2 regions of the Paenibacillus sonchi genome follow, and region 1 is predicted to be linked to the other one. Evidence: riboswitches for the same ligand, from Rfam matches in the RefSeq annotation. Region 1 holds a riboswitch; the other holds the start of a gene.
The links. A riboswitch is a leader RNA that binds a small molecule or an ion and turns the genes downstream of it on or off. The one in region 1 is predicted to bind glycine.
Positions count from the first base shown of each region.

Region 2: another riboswitch for glycine. It lies ahead of gcvT (glycine cleavage system aminomethyltransferase GcvT); the one in region 1 lies ahead of JI735_RS08135 (amino acid permease).

Region 1 covers NZ_CP068595.1:1,765,232-1,773,238, reverse strand. The annotation lists gene JI735_RS08165 (response regulator transcription factor) at 1-99, shown strand, start outside; gene JI735_RS08160 (ABC transporter ATP-binding protein) at 183-1,106, shown strand; gene JI735_RS08155 (ABC transporter permease) at 1,099-1,860, shown strand; gene JI735_RS08150 (sensor histidine kinase) at 1,883-2,800, shown strand; gene pnuC (nicotinamide riboside transporter PnuC) at 3,016-3,693, shown strand; gene JI735_RS08140 (AAA family ATPase) at 3,690-4,700, shown strand; glycine riboswitch at 4,813-4,893, shown strand; gene JI735_RS08135 (amino acid permease) at 5,063-6,445, shown strand; gene JI735_RS08130 (C40 family peptidase) at 6,576-7,616, shown strand.
Region 2 covers NZ_CP068595.1:1,256,749-1,264,755, forward strand. The annotation lists gene JI735_RS05860 (flagellar motor protein) at 1-78, shown strand, start outside; partial or broken gene JI735_RS35360 (flagellar motor protein MotB) at 75-943, shown strand; gene gcvH (glycine cleavage system protein GcvH) at 1,098-1,490, opposite strand; glycine riboswitch at 1,676-1,772, shown strand; gene gcvT (glycine cleavage system aminomethyltransferase GcvT) at 1,957-3,081, shown strand; gene gcvPA (aminomethyl-transferring glycine dehydrogenase subunit GcvPA) at 3,078-4,430, shown strand; gene gcvPB (aminomethyl-transferring glycine dehydrogenase subunit GcvPB) at 4,427-5,887, shown strand; gene JI735_RS05895 (helix-turn-helix domain-containing protein) at 6,014-6,640, opposite strand; gene JI735_RS05900 (efflux RND transporter permease subunit) at 7,102-8,007, opposite strand, start outside.

The DNA.
Region 1 (8,007 bases):
GTCCATATGAGCAATTTGCGGAGCAAGCTGGCGAAGGCTGCGCCCGGCAGCGAATTTATCGAGACGGTATGGGGCATGGGCTACCGGCTCAAGCCTTAAGACATTCTTAAGAATTGGCTTTAGCCCCTCTTAAGTTTTCGTTTCTATGCTTGGTCTATCACATAAGGGAGGCCAAGACGACAATGAGCGAATATGTATTGCAAACGAATCAATTGACTAAGAAGTTCAAAGGCAGCGTAGCGCTGGATAAAGTGAATTTGTCTATCCGCAAAGGCTCCATATATGGCTTTATCGGGCAGAACGGAGCCGGAAAATCGACGCTGATGCGCATCGTCACCGGACTTGCTTTTCCGTCCGGCGGAAGTATCGAGCTGTTCGGCGCCAGCGACGAGCGGGCGTTGACCCTCGCCCGCAAGCGGATGGGGCTGATCATCGAGAGTCCCTCGTTGTTCCCCCACATGACCGCCGCCGAGAATCTGGAGGTGAACCGGCTCCTCCGGGGCATTCCCGGCAAAGACTGCGTCGCAAGGATGCTGGAATTGGTCGGGCTGCAGGGAACAGGCAGGAAGAAAGTGAAGAATTTCTCGCTTGGCATGAAGCAGCGGCTGGGTCTGGCAATCGCCATGCTAAGCGATCCGGAATTTCTCATTCTGGACGAGCCGACCAATGGGCTCGATCCGATGAGCGTCATTGAAATGCGCGAGCTGCTCAAGCAGCTCAATCAAGAACGAGGGTTAACGATTCTGATCTCCAGCCACATTCTGAGCGAACTGCATTTGCTGGCCAGCCATTACGGCATCATTCATCACGGCAGGCTGCTGGAGCAGCTCACTGCCCAGGAACTCAACGATAAATGCCAGCAATACGTGTACATCAAAGCGGATAATCCGGACAAGGCGGTAACGGTTATTCAGAACGGGCTCCGTACCAACGATTTCGAAGTGATGCCGGATGGGGCCATCAAGCTGTATGGACATATGGAGCAGCCGGGCAAAGTATCGTCGGCGCTGTTCTCCGCAGGCCTGGAAATCGAGCAGTTTATGCCGATGGGGGAGGACCTGGAGAGCTATTTCATGAAGCGGATCGGAGGTGCCGGGCATGTATAATCTGATCAGATCCGAGCTGTTCAAGCTGCGTAAGGACAGATCATTCCGGGTGCTGCTGCTCGTAACCGCCGTTCTTTCATTGGCCTATCCGCTGCTCTACTATTTTGACAATAAATCAAGCGGAGATCCGCAGTTCACAGGAGCCGAATTTCTGATTAAGTTTATGGCAAGCAATGGCTATGTGATCAAATTCAGTGTAGCAGCACTGGCCGGATTCTTCATCGCGAGTGAATATGCAACGGGTGTCATGAAGACGATCGCATCGTCGGGCAACGACCGGGGACGGCTGTTCACCGCCAAGCTGATCGGCTTCTCGGTGGGTGCCATGGCTGTCTCTATAGTATTTCCGATTGTGAGTACAACTGAAGTTTCACTGCTGTCAGGTTTCGGTCATCTGCCGGAGGGGGTGGACGCGTTCTTCATACCGCGGGCCCTCGGACTAACACTGCTGTACACTGCAGGCTACGCGGCGATCGGGGCGCTGTTCACTGCCGTGTTCACCGAAAGCGGCAAGACGATCGGCTTCTCAATGATTTTTTTCCTAATGATTGATATGATTTTGGGGGACTTGGGTAAGTACATCCCTTTCTTTACTACAGTGTATGATTATTCCATCTTCAAGCTGATGGGCGATATTAGCAAGCCCAGTATCGGCAGCGGCGATCTGCCGGCGCTCCTGCTTGTGCCATTGCTGACGATTGTCGCAGCCGGACTGCTCGGGATTCTAGTGTTCCGCAGGAAGGAGATTAAATAATAAGGAGAGGGGCGGGAGAGTCTTGCTTATCCTAACGCTCGTATCGGTTACGGTGGCGGCTCTTCTGCTTGCCCGTCTGCTGCTGATGAGGCGGGAGCTGGGGCGGATGACGGCGCAACTGCGCCGGTATAATAAGGGGACAACCGGTAAAAAAATAGACGTGTCTCTATTCGACCAGAGGCTCGAAGCGCTTGCGGGTGAAATTAACCGCCAGTCCGATCTTGTAGTCGACGCAGAGGCCCGCAGAAGACGAACCGAAAATGAGCTGCGGCAGGCGGTTGCGAACATTTCCCATGATATCCGTACTCCGCTGACCTCCATATTCGGCTATATTCAACTGCTGGAAGCAGAGCCTATTACGTCCCAGGAGAAGCACGAATACCTCACAATTGTTAAAAATCGCACGAAACGGCTGCAAGCGCTACTGAACGATTTCTTCGAGCTGTCCTTAATCGAATCTTCGGATTATCAGCTTAAGACCGAGCGGATTGAAATGAATGTCCTCCTGTCAGACATTCTGGTCGGTTTCTACGACAGCTTCAACGAACGGAACATTACACCGGATATCCGGCTGCCGCAGGAAGCGGTGGCTGTATATGCCGACGAATCGGCCGTACGGAGAGTCGTTGAGAATTTGCTTATCAACACGGTCAAGCATGCGGCTGGTCATGTGGAAATCTGCTTCGAGCACAGGGAGAAGACAGCCGAATTGAGGATCGTGAACGAAGCGAAGGAATTAACCGACATCGATGTAAGGCTGCTATTCGACCGCTTCTATACGGTCGACCGCACCCGGTCCGCCCAAGGATCGGGACTTGGCCTTTCCATCGCCAAAAGCCTCATGGACAAGATGAACGGCACACTGACAGCGGAGCTGCACGGAGGCAACTTAACGATGACCTGCCGTTGGAAGCTTACTATAGCAGGGGAAGCGGTGTAGTTGATGTCCAATATTTTAATTACCCCCAGCGTATTCCACTCTCTATATTCCTCTCTGAAATGTTCATGAAGAGCTAACGTTAGATCATTTCCAATGATATTGAGAAAGTTGCATTTTTACTTTCAATGATATTAATAATATGTTATTATCATGTTGTGAGTAAGATGCAACTGATTTTATGATGCACAAATCGGGTGGAAGCGGAGGGGATGCAAGTGAATAAATCGTGGGGCGGCTGGAATCTGTTTGAATTGTCGTGGCTGGTGTTATTTACCGCAATTGCTGTAGGGTTCACGGTGATTTCCAAGGATTCTTTATTCGGATTTACGGTCTTTGTCACCGGGGTGCTGTGCGTGGTGCTCGCGGCGAAAGGCAACCTGATGAGTTATGTGTTTGGCATGTACAATACGGTCGGTTATGCATACTTGGCTTACGTCAACGGTTTGTTTGGCGAGGTTATGCTCAATCTGCTTTTCTTTGTTCCTATGAATGTCGTCGGCTTCTACATGTGGAAAAATAACAGCAATCACGGCAAGCTGTCCATGCGCCAATTGGAGCTTAAGGGTCTGCTTCTTGTGGGAGCGGTTTGCATCGCAGGCTGCCTGCTGCTGGGCTTCGGATTATCTTTCATACCTGGGCAGAATTCACCGTATATTGATGCTATTACGACAGTGTTATCCGTTGTGGCTACACTTCTGATGGTTCGAAGATTCAAGGAACAATGGCTGGTCTATATCGTCCTCAATATGTTCACGGTACTGCTGTGGGTGATTCGAATGCTGGAGGGGAGCGGGGAAGGCCTGCTGATGATTGTCATGTGGAGCGCGTATCTGATTAACGCTGTATACGGCTACTACAATTGGAACAAGGGAGCCAGGGAGGTGGCGGCATGAAGACACTTGGTTTAACGCTTGGGAAGTTCGCCCCGCTGCATAAAGGGCATCAGTTCATGATCGAGACGGCGCTGCAGGAGGTCGATGAACTGATTGTAGTGATCTATGAGACGACGGTGACAACGATCCCACTGCATATCCGGGCGAACTGGATTCGCAAGCTCTACCCGGCGGTCCGGGTGATCGAAGCCTGGGATGGTCCGGACGGGTATTCGGACGACCGGGAGCATGAGATAAGGGAAGAGCAATATATTCTGGGGCTGCTGAACGGTGAGCAAGTGACGCATTTCTACTCCAGCGAATTCTACGGAGAGCATATGAGCATCGCTCTGGGAGCAGTAGACCGGCGGGTGGATGAAGCCCGCAGGCGGGTGCCGGTTTCAGCCACCATGGTCCGTTCTGATCCTTACAAGTACCGGGCATATGTGAGCGATATCGTATATCGGGACTTCATTACAAAAGTGGTTTTTGTAGGAGCGATGTCGACGGGGAAATCCACGATCACCGAAGCATTAGCACAGCGGTACTGCACAACCTATGCAGGCGAATACGGACGCGATTATTGGACGGAGCATCAGGTGGACCGCAGAATCGGCCTCAAGGCGTTCGATGAAATCGCTGTAGGCCATATAGATCGCGAAGAGCAGGCTTTACTGCAAGCGAATAAATATCTTTTTGTCGATACCAATGCGATCACGACTTATATGTTTGCCCTGGATTACCACGGCCGGGCGCCTGAACACTTAACCCGGATCGCCTTGGAAAATGCGCAGCGTTATGACCTTTTTTTCCTGTGCGACGATGATATTCCTTACGAGGATACATGGGACCGCAGCGGGAATCAGAAGCGGCATGTTTTCCATAAGCAGATCATTGCAGACTTGAAGGAACGGCGGATTCCCTATATTACGCTCCGGGGCAGCCTTGAAGAACGGATGTGCAAGGTAGATGAAGTGTTGGCAAAGTTCGAGCCTTACTCTAATTATTTTGGCGAGCGAGGTAATTAATGTTATTGACAAAAGAGCCGGCTATGATTACTATTGAAAAATATTTACACGAAGTTGACATCAAAAAACTAAAAAGCTAAAAGCTATGATTGCTATGGATCACACTATAGCAGGAGCAGCTTCTGGAGAGACCGTGGGGATTCCCCGGCGCCGAAGGGTTCATAATCTCAGGCAAAAGGACAGAAGAGTACTGGATAATTCATTTGTTGTTCTGATCACCGTCAGAATCACTTATGTATTTTATTTATTATTCTTATGACCTTGAGAGATTGGAGCCCATCCAGTCTCTTTTTTTATTGTCAGCATTTCTTGTTCATCTTTTCACATGGAAAAATTATTTAGATTTAGAGGGGGAGTTCGAAGTGGCACCACAAGAACTAAAGAGGGATTTAGAGAATCGGCATGTTCAGCTTATTGCAATTGGCGGGACCATCGGCACCGGATTATTTTTAGGATCGGGCAAAGCGATACAACTGGCAGGGCCATCCATCATCTTTGCGTATTTGATTGTGGGGATCGCCGTTTTTTTTGTGATGAGGGCTTTGGGAGAACTTCTGTTGTCTAAAGCAGGTTATCAATCCTTTACAGACATTGCCGAAGACTATCTTGGACCGCGGGCGGCGTTTGTAACCGGATGGACCTATTGGTTTTGTTGGATCATGACGGCGATGGCTGATATTATCGCTGTTGGCGTGTATGTCCAGTATTGGTTTGATATCCCGCAATGGGTCCCTGCCGTCATCTGCTTAATCATTTTATTAGGACTCAACTTATTAACTGTCAAAAATTTTGGCGAATTGGAATTTTGGTTTGCCTTAATTAAGGTAGTGACTATCCTCGCATTGATTGCCATTGGGGTTATTTTGGTGGTAATTGGATTTAAAACAGATGCCGGAACAGTGGCTCTTAGCAATATTTGGACACATGGGGGAGTATTCCCCAACGGAATTTCAGGCTTTTTGCTTTCCTTTCAAATGGTTGTGTTCGCCTTTGTCGGTGTGGAATTGGTGGGTGTATCGGCAGCGGAAACCGCAAATCCGGAAAAAAGCATTCCGTCGGCGATTAATAAAATCCCTTTAAGAATTCTGTTTTTCTACGTGGGTGCGATTATTGCCCTATTATCCATCAACGCATGGACGGAACTGACTCCGGCAGAAAGCCCTTTTGTAAAAACATTCAGTTTAGTGGGGATTCCCATTGCCGCAGGCATTATTAACTTTGTCGTATTAACTTCAGCCGCATCTGCCTGCAACAGCGGGATGTTCTCCACAAGCCGGATTCTATATAATTTGAGCAGGAATGAGCAGGCTCCCGCCCATTTTGCCAAGCTGAATAAAAACCATGTGCCAAGCAACGCTTTGCTCATATCTACGCTTGTCTTGTCGGTTGGCGCTCTTTTGAGTAAGCTTATTCCGGAAACTGCCTTTGGAATCGTGACCACCATTAGTGCCATCTGTTTCATCTGGGTCTGGGGTGTCATTCTAATCTGTCATTTGCGGTATAAGAAAACAAAGCCGGAATTGCAGGCCAAATCAAAATTTAAAGCCCCGTTGACTCCCTTTATTAATTATGTTGTCCTTGCGTTGTTTGCTGCAATCCTCATTATTATGCTGTTTGCTGAAGAAACGCGCCCGGCCTTATTGTTGACGCCGCTATGGTTTATTCTATTGTTTGTTTTGTATTCTATGAATAGAAGAAAGAGGGAAAAAACAAATATCCAAGGGTTTAAGCCTATGGAAAGATAGCCGGCAATCCCTTTACAGTGGCTTTCGGGTTAATCCATGTTGTCAGGGTGCCATCATTTACCACAAAACCATTTTGCTTCTGCTTCGTCCAACTGTATAGGTACAAATCTATACAAAAGGTGATGAACATATGGATAAGCGCAATGCTGCACTTCTGTCTCTGTTAGCCCTTTCACTCTATTCCTCCGGCGTTGTCCATGCAGATGCCCGGCCGCAGGCCGAGGCCCGGGCAATCTCCGTCTATCTGGACGGACAGCGGCTTCAATCCGGAGTCCAGCCGCTGAATCTAAACGGTACAGTGTTAGTACCGATGCGCGGATTGTTTGAAGCACAAGGGGCCAAGCTGTCCTGGAACAACGTGGATAAAACGGTCACCGCAATCAAGGCGGATACCACGCTTACGTACCGGATGGGAGCGTTGACTGCCGAGCTGAACGGGCAGACACTGAGTCTGGCGGCTCCTGGTCAAATTGCCGAAAATACGGCAATGATCCCGCTGCGCTTCGTCAGCGAAGCCTTGGGCAACAAGGTAGACTGGGTGCCCGGCACCCAATCCGTGCAAATCTCTTCCGGGATTATTTATGAAACCTCAATTCTCCATGGAGTCAACCTGCGCAGCTTACCGGATGCGAAGAGCGCTCCCGTAAGTCCGGAACTGCTCTCCGCAGGTACGAAGGTGCATGTGGTGAGCGTTGTCGATGCCCTGTGGTTGAAGGTGAAGACCGGGGACAACCAGACGGGATACATCTCTGCCAAACCGAAATATACCGATTACACCAGCAGTTCGCTTGCGGATAAGCAAGCGGATGCTCTGATCGCTTACGGCAAGACCTTCCTCGGCACGCCGTATGAGTTCGGCGCTTCACCAGACCAGACCGCGACCTTCGACTGCTCTTCCTTTGTGAAGCGCGTATTCGAGGATACCCTGTCCATCGAGCTCCCCCGTGTGTCCTATGACCAGGCGAAGAAAGGCAAGGAGGTCGGGCTGGACGGGCTGCGTCCGGGTGACCTGCTGTTCTTCAGCGCACGCGGTTTGGACATCGGCCATGTAGCGATATACGCCGGGAATAATCAGCTCCTGCATACATACTCAACCAAGCTTAACGTGCATGTGGAGGCCTTCGACGGGCAATGGAAGAAGCGGTTCGTAACCGCCCGCAGAATTTTATAATAGGGTAGCACCTAAAGTCCTTCACCGATAAATTTGTTATTTATGCAGCAATGCACATTCTTGGAATAGTAAAACAATTACACTAAAGCATATTCCAACACAATCGCAAGTCTACGGTTGGCTGTCAGATGCCGGATTCAGCATTATCTGGGCAAGAAAGTTATAATTGGACGAATCAGGCGACAGCAAAGAGAGGCCATCCCCACATAGGATGGCCTTAAAACTTGCCGTTACTTTTTAGGGTTACAGAACGATACGGTATGAGAGGGTTTTACTTGCGGAAAGCAAAAGTCTCCTCCGCCGTTTTAGCGAGAATGGAGGAAATGGAAACGGAGATAGAAAACCACGAACAAGCAGCGGCATACCGCTGCTTGTTCGTGTAATTGTACGC
Region 2 (8,007 bases), 510 kb from region 1:
GTGCGCAAAAAGCTTCGTTCATTCCTGAACAGGTCCGCCGGAGAACGCAGCACCGGCAATACACGAGGCCTGTCATGAGACAAAGAAACCGGAGAAAACCCCGCGCGGGAGGCCGGGAAAGCCGCGACCGCTGGATGATCACCTATGCGGATCTTATTACGCTGCTGCTGATTTTTTTCGTAATTTTGTATGCGATGAGCAGTCTGGACACTCAGAAATTCAATATTGTGACCGGTGCCTTATCGGACACCTTTAAAAGCGGAAATCCGGTGCTGGAGGGGGGAACGGCGTACTGGATGGTCAAAAAGGAATAACGTCCGAAGGAACAGGCAACGGGCAGAAGAGTGAACCCGGAGACGATGCTGAATCCGGTATGAATCAGGAGCAGCAGAATGCAGGCGGCAGCCCGGCAGCCAGCCCCCCTCCAGAAGGCACACCGCCTTCGGCGCGTGAACAAGCCTTCCGCGACCAGGAAGCGAAGCTTGCTGCGCTGATGGGCGTCATCACCAAATATGTTGAAGACAATAACCTGGGCGGCCAGATCTTTGTGGCGGACAAGCCTCAGGGTATCGCAATTACGCTCAGCGACCGCTATCTGTTCGATGCCGGCAGAGCCGAGCTCAAGGCGCCGGCGTTTCCCGCGCTGCGGCAGCTGTCAGGCCTGTTCCGCGGGATTGGAGCCACGATCAGCATCGAAGGCCATACGGATGATACCCCAGTATCGGCAGGCTCACGTTATAATGACAACTGGGAATTGTCCGGTGCCCGCGCCCTTTCGGTGCTGCGCTTCTTTTTAGATAATGAGGGGCTCAGTCCCGGTAAGTTTCAGTATGCCGGGTATGCGGATACCCGTCCTGCTGTCAGCAACTCCACCCCGGAAGGCCGGCAGAAAAACCGCCGCGTTGAGATTACAGTCCTGCGGCAGCTTCAGGAAGAAGAGTAGCTCACCTGTCAACTCAGAGAGCAGCAGGACTTCTCCTCCCGGTATTCCACATTAAAATATCACAAAAAGACAGACCTCACACATTAGTTACACTTAATGTGATGAGAAAGGTCTGCCTTTTTGGTGAGCCGGAAAACCGCTGTCTTCCGGGTATTTATTCCCCGATTAATTCGCGGTAAGCTGCCGCATCAAGCAGCCCGGACGCCGCTTCCGCAAACTCCCCGCTGATTTCCAGCTCAAAAATCCATCCGCCGCTGTACGGCTGATCGTTAATCAATTCCGGGCTGGCTTCCAGTGTGTCATTGATTTTGGTCACAGTTCCCGATACCGGGGAGTAAAGCTCCGACACCGTCTTGACGGATTCAATGCTGCCCACGCTGTCGCCCGCAGAGATAGCCGCCCCAACCTCAGGAAATTCCACAAATACGATATCGCCAAGCAGATGCTGGGCATGATCCGTTATCCCGATACGCACTACGCGCCCTTCACCCTGCTGCGCCCATTCGTGCTCTTCGCTGTACAGCAGGTTGTCTAGCACTTCACTCATTCTTAAGCCGCCTCTTTTCCAAATTTGGAGTTTGTAAAATTAGTTATAGACTAAGTTATCGCGCCGCTCAATGTCAATATAACTAACAGGAAAATAAAATTTGTCATCTTTTTGACGTTTTTTTGTTGACAGCGGAGTTGTATACCCGGTTTAATGGAGTCAGTAGAAAACAATACGGTTTGCGAATGATGGCATAGGGAGAGACTGTCTCACAGGAAGACAGCGCCGAAGGAGTAAGCCCGGGAGGGTGAATCTCTCAGGCAAAAGGACCTTTGCCGGACGCATCTCTGGAGAGCTATCGGGACTCTGCCTCGCAGGGTCCGGATCACCAACGGGGAAACCTGCACGCCGGGCGGCAGGGTAACTCTCAGGTACCAAGGACAGAGCGAAGGACTTATATGCGGGTTATGCATATTTGTCCTTTGCCTGTCCTTTTTCGCATGTAATCAGACAAGGGAGTGAGCAGATGGAAGCTTTGAAAAGAACGCCTTTTTACGATCTCTACTCCGCCTACGCGGAGTCCAGATGTATTGATTTCGGCGGCTGGGAGCTGCCGGTGCAGTTCACGGGAATCGTGAAGGAGCATGAGGCCGTCCGCCAGCAGGCCGGACTGTTCGATGTATCGCATATGGGTGAATTCATGGTCAGCGGCAGCGGCTCTGAAGCCTTCCTGCAGCTGATGACCACCAACGATGTCAGCCGTCTTCAGGATGGCGGTGCGCAGTATACGCTGATGCTCTACCCAACCGGCGGAGTCGTCGATGATCTCCTGGTCTACCGCCTCGGCGAAGAGCGATACATGCTGGTCGTCAACGCCTCCAATATCGATAAGGATTTCCAGTGGCTGCAGGAGCATCTTACCGCTGAATTCAGCGGAGTGACGCTGACAAATGTCTCGGATGAGACGCTGCTGCTCGCGCTGCAGGGCCCTCTGGCCGAGACGATCCTGGCCGAAGTGACCTCAGCTCCCATCGCAGAGCTTGCCCCCTTCCATTTCATTGAGCGCGCCGTAGTCTGCGGCGTAGAGGTCCTGCTCTCCCGCACCGGATATACCGGGGAGGACGGATTCGAGCTGTACGCCCCGCTGGACACAGCGGCTGTGCTGTGGAACGGCCTGCTTGCCGCAGGCGCCCCGCACGGCCTGACTCCCGCCGGGCTTGGCGCACGCGATACGCTGCGTTTTGAAGCAAAGCTGCCGCTGTACGGCCAGGAGCTGTCGGCGGATATTACACCGCTGGAAGCCGGAGTCCAGTTCTTCGTGAAGTTGGACAAAGCCGGTTTCATCGGCAGAGACGCGCTGCTGAAGCAGAAGGAATCCGGACTGCCCCGCCGCCTCGTAGGCCTCGAAATGATCGACCGCGGCATTCCGCGCTCCCATTATCCGGTCTATGCGGATGGTGTCAAGATCGGGGAGGTTACCACAGGCACACAGTCCCCGACACTGAAACGCAATCTGGGCCTTGCCCTGTTGGATGCCGCCTATACAGAAACCGGAACAGAGGTTTATGTGGAGATCCGCGGCAAGCAGCTTAAGGCGGCCGTGGTCAAAACGCCATTTTATAAAAAGAGCCAAGGAGTGAAGCCGCAATGAAGCACCGTTATCTGCCGATGACTGAACAAGACCGCAAGGAGATGATGGAAGCTGTCGGGATTCAGTCCGTGGAGGAGCTGTTCGCCGATATCCCGCAATCCGTCCGCTATCAGGGAACGATGCCGATGTCAGAGGCGCTGGATGAATACACCTTGCTGCGCCATATGAAAGAGTTGTCCGACAAAAACGCCAGCTTCGACACCCACGCCAGCTTCCTCGGCGCCGGGCTGTATGACCACCATATCCCCGTTGTCATTAATCATGTCATTTCCCGCTCGGAATTCTATACGGCATACACGCCTTATCAGCCGGAGATCAGCCAGGGCGAGCTGCAGGCGGTCTTTGAATTCCAGTCCTATATCTGTGAGCTGACCGGCATGAAGGTCGCCAATGCCAGTATGTACGATGGCGCGACCGCCTTCTCGGAGGCCGCTGTGCTTGCCGCCGGTGCGACAAAACGCAAAAAGCTGGTCGTCTCCCGGACCGTACATCCGGAAGCCCGCCAGGTGCTGCGCACCTCTGCAGGGGCTTGGGGCCTGGATGTTGTAGAAATAGACTACAAAGACGGAGTGACGGATGGGGCGAAACTCGCCGCCGCAATTGACGGCGACACAGCTGCCGTGCTCGTGCAGTCGCCGAACTTCTTCGGCGCGATAGAAGACCTGGGCGCCATTGAGCCGCTGATCCATGCCGTCAAAGGCCTGCTCGTGGTCAGCGCCAACCCGCTGGCTCTCGGCATCCTCGAATCGCCGGGCAAGCTTGGCGCCGACATCGTAGTCGGTGACGCGCAGCCGCTTGGCATTCCGGCTTCACTCGGCGGACCAACCTGCGGCTTCTTTGCCGTAGCCGAGCCGCTCATGCGCCGCATGCCGGGCCGGATTGTCGGCCAGACCGTTGACCGGAACGGCAAGCGCGGCTTCGTGCTGACGCTGCAGGCCCGCGAGCAGCATATCCGCCGCGAAAAAGCGACCTCCAACATCTGCTCCAACCAGGCGCTGCTTGCGCTGTGCGCTTCCGTCTATCTGTCCGTAATGGGCAAAGAGGGCATGCGCGAGGTTGGGGAGCTGAACATCCGCAAGAGCCATTACGCAGCCGGCAAGCTCGGGGAGCTGGCCGGTGCTGCCCTGGCGTTTACCGCACCGTTCTTCAATGAATTTGTCCTGAAGCTGCCGGAAGGCGCAAGCGTCAGCGGGATCAATGCCAAGCTGCTGGAGCAAGGCTACCTTGGCGGCTATGATCTGGGCCGGGATTATCCTGAGCTGGCCGGACATATGCTGGTTGCCGTGACCGAGAAACGAAGCAAAACGGAAATTGACCAATTTAGAGGCGCACTGGAGGGCTGTATATGAAACCGGAGCAAAGTCTGATCTTCGAGCTTAGCCGTCCCGGCCGCTCGGCCTATTCCCTGCCGCAGTGCGATGTTCCGCAGGAAGAAAGCATCGATGCGCTGATTCCGGCAGGGCTGCTGCGCAGCGAGCCGGCAGTCTTGCCGGAGGTATCGGAGGTGGATGTCATCCGCCACTACACCGCGCTTTCCCGCCGCAACTTCGGCGTCGACAACGGCTTTTATCCGCTCGGCTCCTGCACGATGAAATACAATCCGAAGATTAATGAGGATGTCGCCCGCTTCCCCGGCCTGGCCAAGATTCACCCGTACCAGCCGGAGGAGAGCATTCAGGGTGCACTCGAACTGATGCATACGCTGCAAAAGGATCTGGCGGCCCTGACCGGCATGGATGCCGTGTCCCTGCAGCCAGCCGCCGGGGCCCATGGTGAATGGACCGGACTGATGATGATCCGCGCCTACCATGAGAGCCGCGGCGAAACCCGCTCCAAGGTCATCGTGCCGGATTCCTCGCACGGCACGAACCCGGCCAGCGCTTCTGCGGCCGGACTGGAGACGGTAACGATCCCTTCCAACGATAAAGGGATGGTCGATCTGGCGGCTCTGAAAGCAGCTGTCGGCAGCGACACGGCGGCCCTGATGCTGACCAACCCGAGCACCCTCGGCTTGTTCGAGACGCAAATCGTGGAGATCGCCCGGATTGTACACGAAGCCGGCGGCCTGCTCTATTACGATGGAGCGAACTCCAATGCAATTATGGGCATTACCCGCCCCGGCGACATGGGCTTTGACGTCGTGCATTTGAATCTGCATAAAACCATGAGCACCCCGCACGGCGGCGGCGGCCCGGGAGCCGGACCGGTAGGCGTAAAGGCGAAGCTTATTCCGTTCCTGCCGCAGCCGACAGTGGCCCAAAACGAAGACAGCAGCTACTCGCTGAACTACGGCGGCCCGGAATCCATCGGGCGCGTCAAAGCCTTTTACGGCAACTTCGGCATCCTGGTCCGTGCCTACGCTTATATCCGCACCTACGGACCGGATGGACTGCGCGAGGTATCCGAGAACGCTGTGCTGAACGCTAATTATATGATGCACCGGCTCGCACCGTATTTTGAAATCCCGTATCCGGGTATCTGCAAGCATGAATTTGTCATGTCCGGCAGAAACCTTAAGCAGTACGGTGTGCGCACACTGGATGTCGCCAAACGGCTGCTGGACTTCGGCTACCATCCGCCTACCGTATACTTCCCGCTAACGGTAGAAGAGTGCTTGATGATTGAGCCTACTGAAACCGAAAGCAAGGAAACACTCGACGGCTTCATTGAAACAATGATTCAGATCGTGAAGGAAGCCCAGGAAACACCGGAAATCGTTATTAATGCTCCGCATACCACGGAGATCAGCCGTCTTGACGAGACACAGGCTGCACGCAAGCCGGTGCTGAACTGCTCCTGCGGCTAAGCTTTTGGCAGTGCAATAAGCAGCGCGGATACGCCGTCCTTCTCTAAGAACGGCAGCGCAATATCACTCACAGCGGCTAATCCCGAAGTCATTCCCGGCTTTTTTGCGGATTAGCCTTTTTTTCATTTACAAAAGCTTCTTGGCGAATTGGGAACGGTCATTTACATTCATTTTAATATAAATGCTCTTTACGACATTGCGTACGGAGCCCTCGCTGATGCCCAGCGTGTTGGAGATATGCAGCGCACTTTTGTCGGAGAACCACAGCGAAGCGACTTCCTTCTCTCTCCCCGTCAGCTTGTAGTTGTCCAGCACCTTCTCCCGTCTGAATTTCTGCAGACCCGCATTGTTAACCATCCGTTTATATGCAACATTCTCCGCCAATTGCTGTACGAAGGGAATCGCAAATTCAATATGCTGGCCCGCATCAAAAGAAATATCCACATAACCCTGCGTGCCGCCGTCCAGAATGAGCGGTGCACAGACACAATTCCAGTTCTGGAACACAGCGTCCGTATGCTCCTTTCCCCGCACCACTCCTATACGGTTCATCTCCATAGCCAGCGAAACTGCATTTAAGCCCGAATACCGCTTGGAGAGATTAATGCCTTCCCTCAGCCCGGCACGGTCCATGTTCTCCTGAAGACTCCCCGAAGAGCAGATCAGGTCGAGAATCCGCCCCTCTTCATCGGTCAGAAATACAACATAAGGAATCGGAATGAACCGGCTGATGTTCACCATCTCAGCTCTCATGGATGCCACCATGGCCTCGCTATAGATTGCTTTGCTTTTTTCTTTTACAGAGAAAACCTGTGAGGACTGGGGCGGACTATGTAGATCTGAAGCATTCGTTTGACGAAAGGATGCAGCTTGAGCTGCTGGAAGGTCCTTCACCGAACACCACATTTTCATCCCGGAATTGAAGGTTGTCAATACAAACACCCCCTTTTTCTTTACCTGATCCGGAATCCTTGTGAACAAATTCACTACTTATAATTCATCTGCATTTGTTACAGCTATTCCCTTATCTCTACACACAAATTGTAACCTTCTAAAATATTAAATATATCATAGGATATTTACCGGACAATTGACAGTGGGCTAATCTTACGAATAAGAGTTGAAAAAATATCTTTCATCCGACTAAGAGCAGTGCGGAGATCTCCGCACTGCTCTTGTCAGGATGATTAAGTTAGCTTTGCTGCACGAACTGCCTAAGCCGCAGCCGGAGTCTTCTCTTGCGTCCGTTCCTTAGCGGACTTACGGAAATACAGCAGCTCATAGATGGCGGGCACAACCACCAGTGTCAGCAGTGTAGCTGCGGTCAAACCGCCGATGACTACAATCGCAAGGCTCTGGGAGACAATGCTGCCCTGCTCGGAATGTCCGAACAATAGCGGCAGCATGGCGCAGATGGTCGCGATGGCCGTCATCAGTATCGGACGCAGCCGGGTTCCGGCGGCCTCGATAATCGACTCACGTACGCTCATATGCTCTTCATTCTGTTTGATGCGGTCGATCAGCACAATCGCATTGGTAACAACGATACCGATCAGCATCAAGGCTCCGAACAAGGCCGTGAAGTCGGGAGTTACACCGGAAATGATCAATGCAACCACTGCTCCGATAGCCGCAAGCGGCAGGGAGAACATAATCGCCAGCGGTGCACGCAGTGTTTTGAAGGTCAGAACCATGATCAGATAGACGAGACCGATGGAGATCAACGCTGTCATGCCGAGGTCATTGAAGTCTCCGGCCTGGTCTGCCGAGGCTCCGCCTGCGAACAGTGTTACCCCTGCGGGCAGGGTAATGCGGTCTGTTTGTTTTTGGATATCTGCACCGATGGCCGACACTTTCTTCGGATCAACTTCGGCGGTAATGCGTACATAAGGCTTGCCGTCTTTATGGTAGAGCATGGCTGGCTGGTCGGTGACCTCAAGGGCAGCCAATGTTGAGAGCGGCTGGGGACCCCCGGCAGTCATAATCGTGATATTCTCCAGATCGTTCTGCCCCTTCGGCTGCAGCACAGGCTCCAATACCACTCCGGCAGGCGAGCCGTCCAGTTCTATTTGCCCCAGCGGAACCGGATTCAGCATCGCTGCCAGCTGCATGGAAATTTC